2 regions of the Micromonospora sp. Mcm103 genome follow, and region 1 is predicted to be linked to the other one. Evidence: riboswitches for the same ligand, from Rfam matches in the RefSeq annotation. Region 1 holds a riboswitch; the other holds the start of a gene.

What was found. Region 1 has a riboswitch for thiamine pyrophosphate ahead of OC439_RS22520 (ECF transporter S component). Riboswitches for the same ligand answer to the same signal wherever they lie in the genome.
Region 2: another riboswitch for thiamine pyrophosphate. It lies ahead of thiE (thiamine phosphate synthase); the one in region 1 lies ahead of OC439_RS22520 (ECF transporter S component).

What each region holds. Positions count from the first base shown of each region.
Region 1 is NZ_JALJRJ010000019.1:78,797-82,912, reverse strand. It holds gene OC439_RS22540 (acyl-CoA dehydrogenase family protein) at 1-348, opposite strand, end outside; gene OC439_RS22535 (DUF6328 family protein) at 456-956, opposite strand; gene OC439_RS22530 (SIS domain-containing protein) at 1,048-1,797, opposite strand; gene OC439_RS22525 (alpha/beta fold hydrolase) at 1,794-2,630, opposite strand; TPP riboswitch at 2,707-2,813, shown strand; gene OC439_RS22520 (ECF transporter S component) at 2,889-3,479, shown strand; gene OC439_RS22515 (ABC transporter ATP-binding protein) at 3,592-4,116, shown strand, end outside.
Region 2 is NZ_JALJRJ010000005.1:75,452-79,567, reverse strand. It holds gene OC439_RS09345 (aldo/keto reductase) at 1-697, shown strand, start outside; gene OC439_RS09340 (DUF559 domain-containing protein) at 1,025-1,936, opposite strand; TPP riboswitch at 2,055-2,166, shown strand; gene thiE (thiamine phosphate synthase) at 2,161-2,787, shown strand; gene thiO (glycine oxidase ThiO) at 2,781-3,911, shown strand; gene thiS (sulfur carrier protein ThiS) at 3,902-4,102, shown strand; gene OC439_RS09320 (thiazole synthase) at 4,108-4,116, shown strand, end outside.

The DNA of each region.
Region 1 (4,116 bases):
GCCGAACGTGCCGAGCCCGGCCAGGCCGTGGAACACCTCGTCGGGGATGCGCGCGTCCCGCTCGATCGCCTCGCCGTCCACCTCGGACGTCAGGTACGCGCGCAGCGCGCCGAGGAACTCGTCCGCGCGGGCCGCCTCGGCCGGGTCGGGGCGGGGCCACGGGTCGATCAGGTCGAGCCGGAACCGGCCGAGGAACAGTTCCTTGCCGAAGCTGGGCCGGTCCCAGGCCGACTCGCGGGCCGCCTCGGCGACCTGGCGGGCCTCCTTCTCGGAGACCTGGCCCGCCTCGGTGGGCAGCGGCCCCGCGCCGTCCGGTGACTCGGGCCGGCTGTTCTGTGTCGTGGTCACGGCTGCCTCCTCGCGGTCCGGCTGCGTCGACGCGTGCGACGAAAACGACGCTACCCCCGGGTGTTACCCAGGGGTAGCGCTGCGTGCACGTCCGATTTGGCGGACCGTCAGTCGGTCAGCGACTGAGGGCTGTCGTCCTCGTCGTCGATGTCGTCCTCACCCCAGTTGCGCCGGCTGAACGGCAGGATCGCCCAGAAGATCAGGAACCACACGCCGGTGAGCGCGCTGAGCAGGAACGCGATCGGCCGGTCCAGCACGAAGTCGGTGACCAGCAGGACCGAGCTGACCATCGCGATCAGCATGAAGAACAGGCCACCGGTGGCCATCCGGTGGGCGAACCGGACCAGCTCCGGCTTACGCCCCTGCCGGAACAGCGCCCGGTGGAACGCGACCGGAGAGATGATCATCGCGGCGGACGCGGCGGCGGTCAGCAGCGCCAGGATGTAGACGTCGCGCTGGAACTCCGTGGTCCGGCCGAACCCGTTGCTGAACGGCAGCGTCAGCAGGAAGGCGAAGAGGATCTGCACACCGGTCTGCGCGACCCGCAGCTCCTGCAACAGGTCGGCGAAGTTGCGCTGCCAGCGCTGCTTCTCGGATTCCTTCGACACTCGCGGACCTCCCCGGGAGACGGCACGGCCGGCGGGTGAACGCCCACCGGCAGGAGCGCCAGTGCCCCGTACGGCTGATCACGAAACCGGTTCAGGAACCGCGGCGGATCCGGCCCGCGTACCGTGCCTCCAGCTCGGCGTTGTGCTCGTCGCCGCCGGTGATGTTCGCGGACAGGTAGACCGGCGGGCGCTGCCCCGCCGCGACCAGCCGGGCCACCACCTCGGCGACGATCTGCTGGGCGAGCAACGCCGCGGTGATCGAGGAGACCGCGCCGACGCTGCCGCCACCCGGTAGCGGCAGCGTCGCGTCGCCGTAGGGGGCGCCGTTGTCCAGCACCACGTCGGCGAAGTCGGCCAGCTTGCGGCCGGACGGGTGCCGCGACGTCATCCGGGCCGAGTGCTGTGCCGACGTGATCGCCACCAGCCCGTGCCCGCGTTCCTTCACGATGGACGCGAACTCGACCATCGCCCCGTTCACGCCCGAGTTCGAGGCCAGCACGAACACGTCCTGCGGACGGATCGGCGCCAGCTCGTAGAGGCGGTGCGCGACCGCCGGGTCGCGTTCCAGCTTCGGTCCGAGCACGTCGGCCGGGTCGCCGCCGATCAGCACCAGGTCACGCAGCGCGATCCGGTTGGTGGGCACCAGCCCGCCGGCCCGCCCGGCGATCTCCATGGCCAGCGCCTCGGAGTGCCCGGTGCCGAACGCGTGCACCACCCCGTCGGCCTGCAGCGCCGCCGCGATCAGGTCGGCTGCGTCGGCGACGTTCTGCCGCTGCTCGGCGGCGACCCGGCCGATCGTCTCGGTCACCACCGCCAGGTACGCCTCGGCGCTCACCGTCATGCCTCCTCCGTTCCTGCGCACCGGGCGAGGATCGCCTCGGCCAGCGGGCCGGGCGCCTCGTCCGGGATCCAGTGGCTGACGCCGGACAGCTCCACGAACCGGTAGTCACCGGTGACGTGCGCGGCGCACGCCTGCGCCGCGGTCCGGCCGATCGCCACGTCCTTGTCGCTCCAGACGAACGTGGTGGGCACCCCGACCGGGGCGACCGCCTTCATGTCCGCACCGGTCATCGCGCGGTACCAGTTCAGCGCCGCCGTCAACGCGCCCGGCTCACGCATCGGCTCGGCGTACCGGGCGACAGTGCCGGCGTCGCCCACGCCGCTGAGCAGCTTGCGCAGTGTGGCGCCGTTCCACGCCAGCAGCACCTTCTCCGCCGTACCGGGCTTGCGGAACAAGGCGATGTACGCGGACTTGACCTTCTGCCGCGGGTCGGTGGCGAGCGCATGGCCCATCGCGGCCGGGTGCGGCACCGACACCGCGGTCAGCGTCCGCACCCGCGCCGGGTGCGCCGCCGCCAGGCCCCACGCCACGATCGCGCCCCAGTCGTGGCCCACCACGTGCACGCGGGTCACCCCGAGCGCGTCCAGCACGGCGGCCGCGTCGGCCACCAGCTCCGGAATCCGGTACGCCCCGACGTCCGCCGGACGCGCGCCGGGCGAGTAGCCGCGCTGGTCGAGCGCGTACGTGCGCAGCCCGGCGGCGTGCAGCGCGGGCGTGACCGCGTCCCACTCCCCGGAGTGCTGCGGGAAGCCGTGCAGCAGCAGGACCGGGTCACCGCCCTCGGGGCCGCCGGCGCGTACCTCGAACGTCAGTCCCCGCGCATCCACCAGCATGATCGCCACCATACCGACACTCGCCCTGCTGGGCCCCGGGCCGTGGTCGGTGCTAGCGTCTGCGACGAGACAACTTCACATCCGACAGGGGAGCGCACAGCGCTGAGAGTGCGGGCCGGTGCCCGCAGACCCTCGAACCTGATCTGGGTAATGCCAGCGCAGGGAGTTCGGTCGACCTCCAGCCGCGTCGCCGTCCGGTGACAACCGGACGCGGCGTGCGTCTTCTCCTGGTTCACCTCGACGAACTGGGAGCCAACCGTGAACCACACCGACAGCAACCGCTGGCGTACCATCGACATCGTCGTCGCCTCGGTCATCGCCGTCGCCTTCGGCGTCGTGTTCTGGGCCTGGGGCCTGCTCTGGAGCGCCACCGACGCGGCGTTCGCGTTCTTCCCGCCGGCACAGGCCGTGCTCTACGGCGTGTGGCTGATCCCGGCGGTGCTCGCCGGTCTGATCATCCGCAAGCCGGGTGCCGCGCTGTACTGCGAGACGGTGGCCGCGATCATCTCCGCCCTGCTGGGGAGCCAGTGGGCGAGCATCGTGATCCTCCAGGGCCTGATGCAGGGCATCGGCGCCGAGCTGGCCTTCGCCGCGTTCCGGTACCGCTCGTTCCGACTGCCGGTGGCGGTGCTGGCCGGTGCGCTGACCGGCCTCGGCGCGGCGATCTTCGACTTCGTCTACTGGAACAAGGCGTTCGACTTCGCCTCCTACCGCCTCCCGTATGCGCTGATCACGATCGTCAGCGCCACGATCGTCGCCGGTCTGGGCGCGCACGTCCTCACCCGCGCGCTGGCGAACACCGGCGTCCTGGACCGCTTCCCCGCCGGCCGCGACCGCGCCCTGGTCTGAGGCTCGCCTCGCCCCGCCCCGGTGATCAAGGAGTTTGCGTCCGCCGGGCACGGTTCTCCGGACGCGAACTCCTTGATCACGCAGGCTGGGCCGGGAGAGGGGGTGGTGGGCGGTGAGCGGGGTGGTGCTCCGGGGGTTCGGGTGGCGGCACGGGGGACGGAAACGCTGGGCTCTGCGCGGGGTGGATCTGCGCGTGGAGAGCGGCGAGCGGGTGCTGCTGCTCGGACCCTCCGGCGCCGGTAAGAGCACGCTGCTGGCCGCACTGGCCGGGCTGCTGCCGGAGGACTCCGGCGAGCAGGAGGGCACCGTCGAGATCGACGGGCTGGACCCGCGCAAGGCCCGCGAGCGCGTCGGCATCGTCTTCCAGGACCCGGAGACCCAGCTCGTCATGGCCCGCTCCGGCGACGACGTGGCGTTCGGGCTGGAGAACCGTGGCGTACCCGCCGGGGAGATCTGGTCCCGCGTCGACGAGGCGCTGCACCGGGTCGGCTTCCCGTACGACAGGGACCGCCCCACCGCGGCGCTCAGCGGCGGCGAGCAGCAGCGGCTCGCGCTGGCCGGCACGCTCGCGCTGCGCCCCGGGCTGCTGCTGCTCGACGAGCCCACCGCCAACCTCGACCCGGCCGGCGCCGGCCTG
Region 2 (4,116 bases), on a different contig from region 1:
GGACATGCACGGCGCGAACGGGCCGGACCACGGCGCCCGGGGCGCCCGCCGCTACATCGCCCGCGCGGTCGAGGCGTCGCTGCGCCGGCTCGGCACCGACCACATCGACCTGTACCAGATGCACGAGCCCGACCCGGGCACCCCGATCGACGAGACGCTCGCCGCGCTGGACGACCTGGTGACCGCCGGCAAGGTGCGCTACCTGGGCAACTCCAACTTCGCCGGCTGGCAGATCGCCGACGCCGACTGGACCGCGTCGTCGCAGGGGCGTACCCGGTTCATCTCCGCGCAGAACCACTACTCGCTTGTGGAACGCGGGGTGGAGGACGAGGTGATCCCCGCCTGCGAGCGGTTCGGCCTCGGCATGCTGCCGTTCTTCCCGCTCGCCAACGGGCTGCTCACCGGCAAGTACAAGCGCGGTGAGGCGCCCCCGGCTGGTAGCCGACTGGCCGGTGGCGGCCGGTACGCCGAGCGGCTGGCCGCCGCGCGCTGGGACGTCATCGAGGCGATCGAGGCGTACGCGGCCGAGCGCGGCATCACCATGCTCCAGGTAGCCATCGGCGGCCTGGCCGCCCGTCCCGCCGTGACCTCCGTGATCGCCGGCGCGACGACCCCCGAGCAGGTGAAGGCGAACGCCGAAGCCGGGACGTGGCAGCCCAGCGACGAGGACCTCGACGCCTTGGACGCCATCCTCTGACCGTCCCCGCCGGTACCGACGCGCCCGCTCGTGCGTTGGATCCGTCCGCGTGTCGGCGTGCACCCACCGTGGCCGCCCGCGCGCGGAGGCACCCATGGCGTTCCACTCAGAGGCAGCGCTCACGACGGGTGGAACGGCATGGGTGTCAAAAGGGCCTTGAAACACCCATGGCGTTCCACTCGTCGCCAGATTCAGTCGCGAGTGGAACGCCATAGGTGTCTGCGGGCGGGCCTTCTGACGCCCGTGGCGTCTCGGGCGGCCCGGCCCGGCCCGGCCCGGCCCGGACCGGCCAGGCGGCGGGTGGCGGGCCGGGGCTGCGGGCACGGATCAGTGGTTCGTCTCGATGGCGCGACGTTCTGCCAGGGCCTGGCGCACCAGGGCCACTGTGGCGTCGGGGCGGCGTAGCACGTCGTCGCCGGTGAACCGGAGCACGACCCACCCGGCCGCGCGGAGCGCGTTCAGGCGCGCCACGTCCCGCCGGAAGTGCGCCCGCTCCCGGTGGTGGTCGCCGTCGTACTCGACCGCGAGGCGGAGAGCCGGCCAGGCCAGGTCCACCCGAGCCACGAAGCGTCCGCCGGCGCGAACCTCGTGCTGTGCGACGAGCGGGCCGAGGCCGGCGTCGAGCAGGAGCAGCCGCAACCGTGTCTCCATCGGGGACTCGCTCAGCGGCTCGGCCACCGCCAGTACCTCGCGCAGCAGCGGAGCACCCGGCCAACCCGGCCGGTCGGCGGCGTAGGCCCGCAGGACTGGCAGCTTCACGGCCCGGCGACGCAGCAGCGCGTCGACGGCGACCAACGCCTCGACGCGGGTGCCGTGGCGGCCCAGGTCGAACGCGGTACGCAGCGGGGTGGTGACCGGTAGCCCGCCGACGAGGGTGCGATCCTGCTCCGGCAGCGGCGAACGGACCACCCGCAACCGTGGGTGCGGTCGCAGTCGAGCAGCAGGCGGCAGCACCACTGTGACCGGCGCGTCGCGGGTGAGCACGTCCACGCCGTACACCCAGGCGGCGCTGCGTCCGGCAAGCACGGCATCCGGCGGCAGACGCAACGTCACCGCCTCGCACCACATCCGGTGGTCGTCGGCGCGGTATCCGTCCCGGTGCACGTACACGTCCGGCAGTAGGCGGATCCACGCCGGCCCGCGCAGCATCGTCCAGGTGAGCAGCCCTTCGGAGACGACACTGCCGCCTCGGAACGGCACGATCGCCAGGCGGCGCGGAACGCGGGCGGGAACGGCCATCCCGGCAGCGTGTCGTGACGGGACGGTCACCCGCTGCCCCGATCCGGCGGACGGCTGGTTCCTGGGAAAAACCTCACCCGGGCTTCCGTACGGGCGGGAGGCGTCGTACGGTAGGCCGCAAGTGACCCACGGGAGCCCGGTGCGGACCGGGCTGAGAGGGGGGCTGGGAGCCCCCGACCGTCGAACCTGATCCGGGTAATGCCGGCGCAGGGAGGAGCGTTGCCGTGCTGTCCCTGGGACGACTGCATCTCATCACCGACACCCGGCCGGGGCGTGACCCGCTCGCCGTGCTGCGTGCCGCCCTGCCCGTCGCGCGCGCCGACCTCGTCGTGCAGGTGCGCGTGGAGGACGACGCCACCGACCGGGAGGCGTACGAGCTGGCGTGCCGGGTGACCGAGGCGTGCCGGCCGTACGGAGCGCGGTGCCTGGTCAACGACCGGCTGCACGTGGCGCTCGCGGTGGACGCCGCCGGGGGCCATGTCGGCGCGGACGACCTGCCGGTCGCAGCCGCCCGCCGGGTACTCGGCCCGGACGCGGTGCTCGGCGCGACCGCCCGGGAGCCGGTAGGCGCCCGTGCGGCGGTGGACGCGGGCGCGAGCTACCTGGGCGTGGGCCCGTGCCACGCCACCACCACCAAGTCCGGCCTGCCGGACCCGATCGGCCCCGACGGGGTACGCGCGGTCGCCGAGGCGGTGAGCGTGCCGGTGATCGCGATCGGCGGGGTGACCGCCGCGAGCGTGCCGGCGTTGCGGGCGGCCGGGGCGTACGGGGTGGCGGTGGTCGGCGCGCTCAGCCTGGCCGCCGATCCAGCGCACGCCACCGCCGAGCTGATTCGGGCCCTGACGTGTTAAAAGGGGGCTCTTCCTCTACCGGAGGCGTTAATAAGGGGCCCTTCCTTACCGACGTGGCGGTGGTGGGCGCCGGGCCGGTGGGACTGGCGATCGCGTGGCGGTGCGCGCAGCGCGGACTGCGCGTGGTCGTGCACGACGACCGGCCCGGGTCGGGTGCGTCGTCGGTGGCCGCCGGGATGCTGTCGCCGGTCGCCGAGGCGTACTTCGGTGAGCACGAACTGACCGCGCTCCTCGTCGAGTCCGCCGCGCGTTGGCCCGGTTTCGCCGCCGAGCTGGCCGGGGCGAGCGGCGTCGACCTCGGCTACCGCACCGAGGGCACGCTCGTCGTCGGGCTCACCGCCGACGACCTGGCCGAGGCGGGGCGGCTGTGGTCGTACCAACGGGGTTTGAGACTGCCGATCACGCCGCTGCGCCCCTCGGAGCTGCGCGACCGCGAGCCGGCGCTGGCGCCGCGCGTGCGCGGCGGCGCTGTCGCGCCCGGCGACCACCAGGTCGACCCGCGGCGGCTGGTCGTCGCGCTGCGCACGGCCGCCGAGCGCGCCGGGGTGGAGCTGCGTCCGGCCCGCGTCGGCGCGTTGTCCGAGGTGGACGCAAGGATCACCGTGGTCGCGGCCGGATGCGGCGCGGCGGCGCTGACCGGCCTGCCGGTCCGGCCGGTCAAGGGCCAGGTGTTGCGGCTGCGCGCGCCGGGTGGCGGTCCGCCGGGCTTCCGGCACGTGATCCGGGGGTACGCGGACAGCGAGTCGGTCTACCTGGTGCCCCGGGACAGCGGAGAGGTCGTGGTCGGGGCGACGGTCGAGGAGCGCGCGGACACCGCTGTCACCGCCGGTGGCGTGCTGACACTGCTGCGCGCCGCCGTGGAGCTGGTGCCGGAACTCGTCGAGTACGAGCTGGTGGAGGCCGTCGCGGGGCTGCGCCCCGGTACGCCCGACAACGCGCCGATCATCGGGCCGCTGCCCGGGCGGCCGGGCGTGCTCGCCGCGACCGGGCACCACAGGCACGGCATCGTGCTCACCCCGGTCACCGCCGACCTGGTCACCGAACTGATCGTCACCGGCGAGCCGGATCCCGCGCTCGTCCCCTTCACCCCGGACCGCTTCGGGAAGGAGCGCACGTGGAACTGATCGTCAACGGCACCGGCCGGACGCTGCCCGAGGGCGTCACCGTCGCCGAGGTGGTCCGCACCGTCACCGACCGGGAGCGCGGGCTCGCGGTGGCGGTGAACGGCGAGGTGGTGCCGCGCGGAGGCTGGACGGCGAGCGTGCTGCGCGACGGCGACCGGGTCGAGGTGCTCAGCGCCACCCAGGGCGGGTGAGCAGGATGTCCACG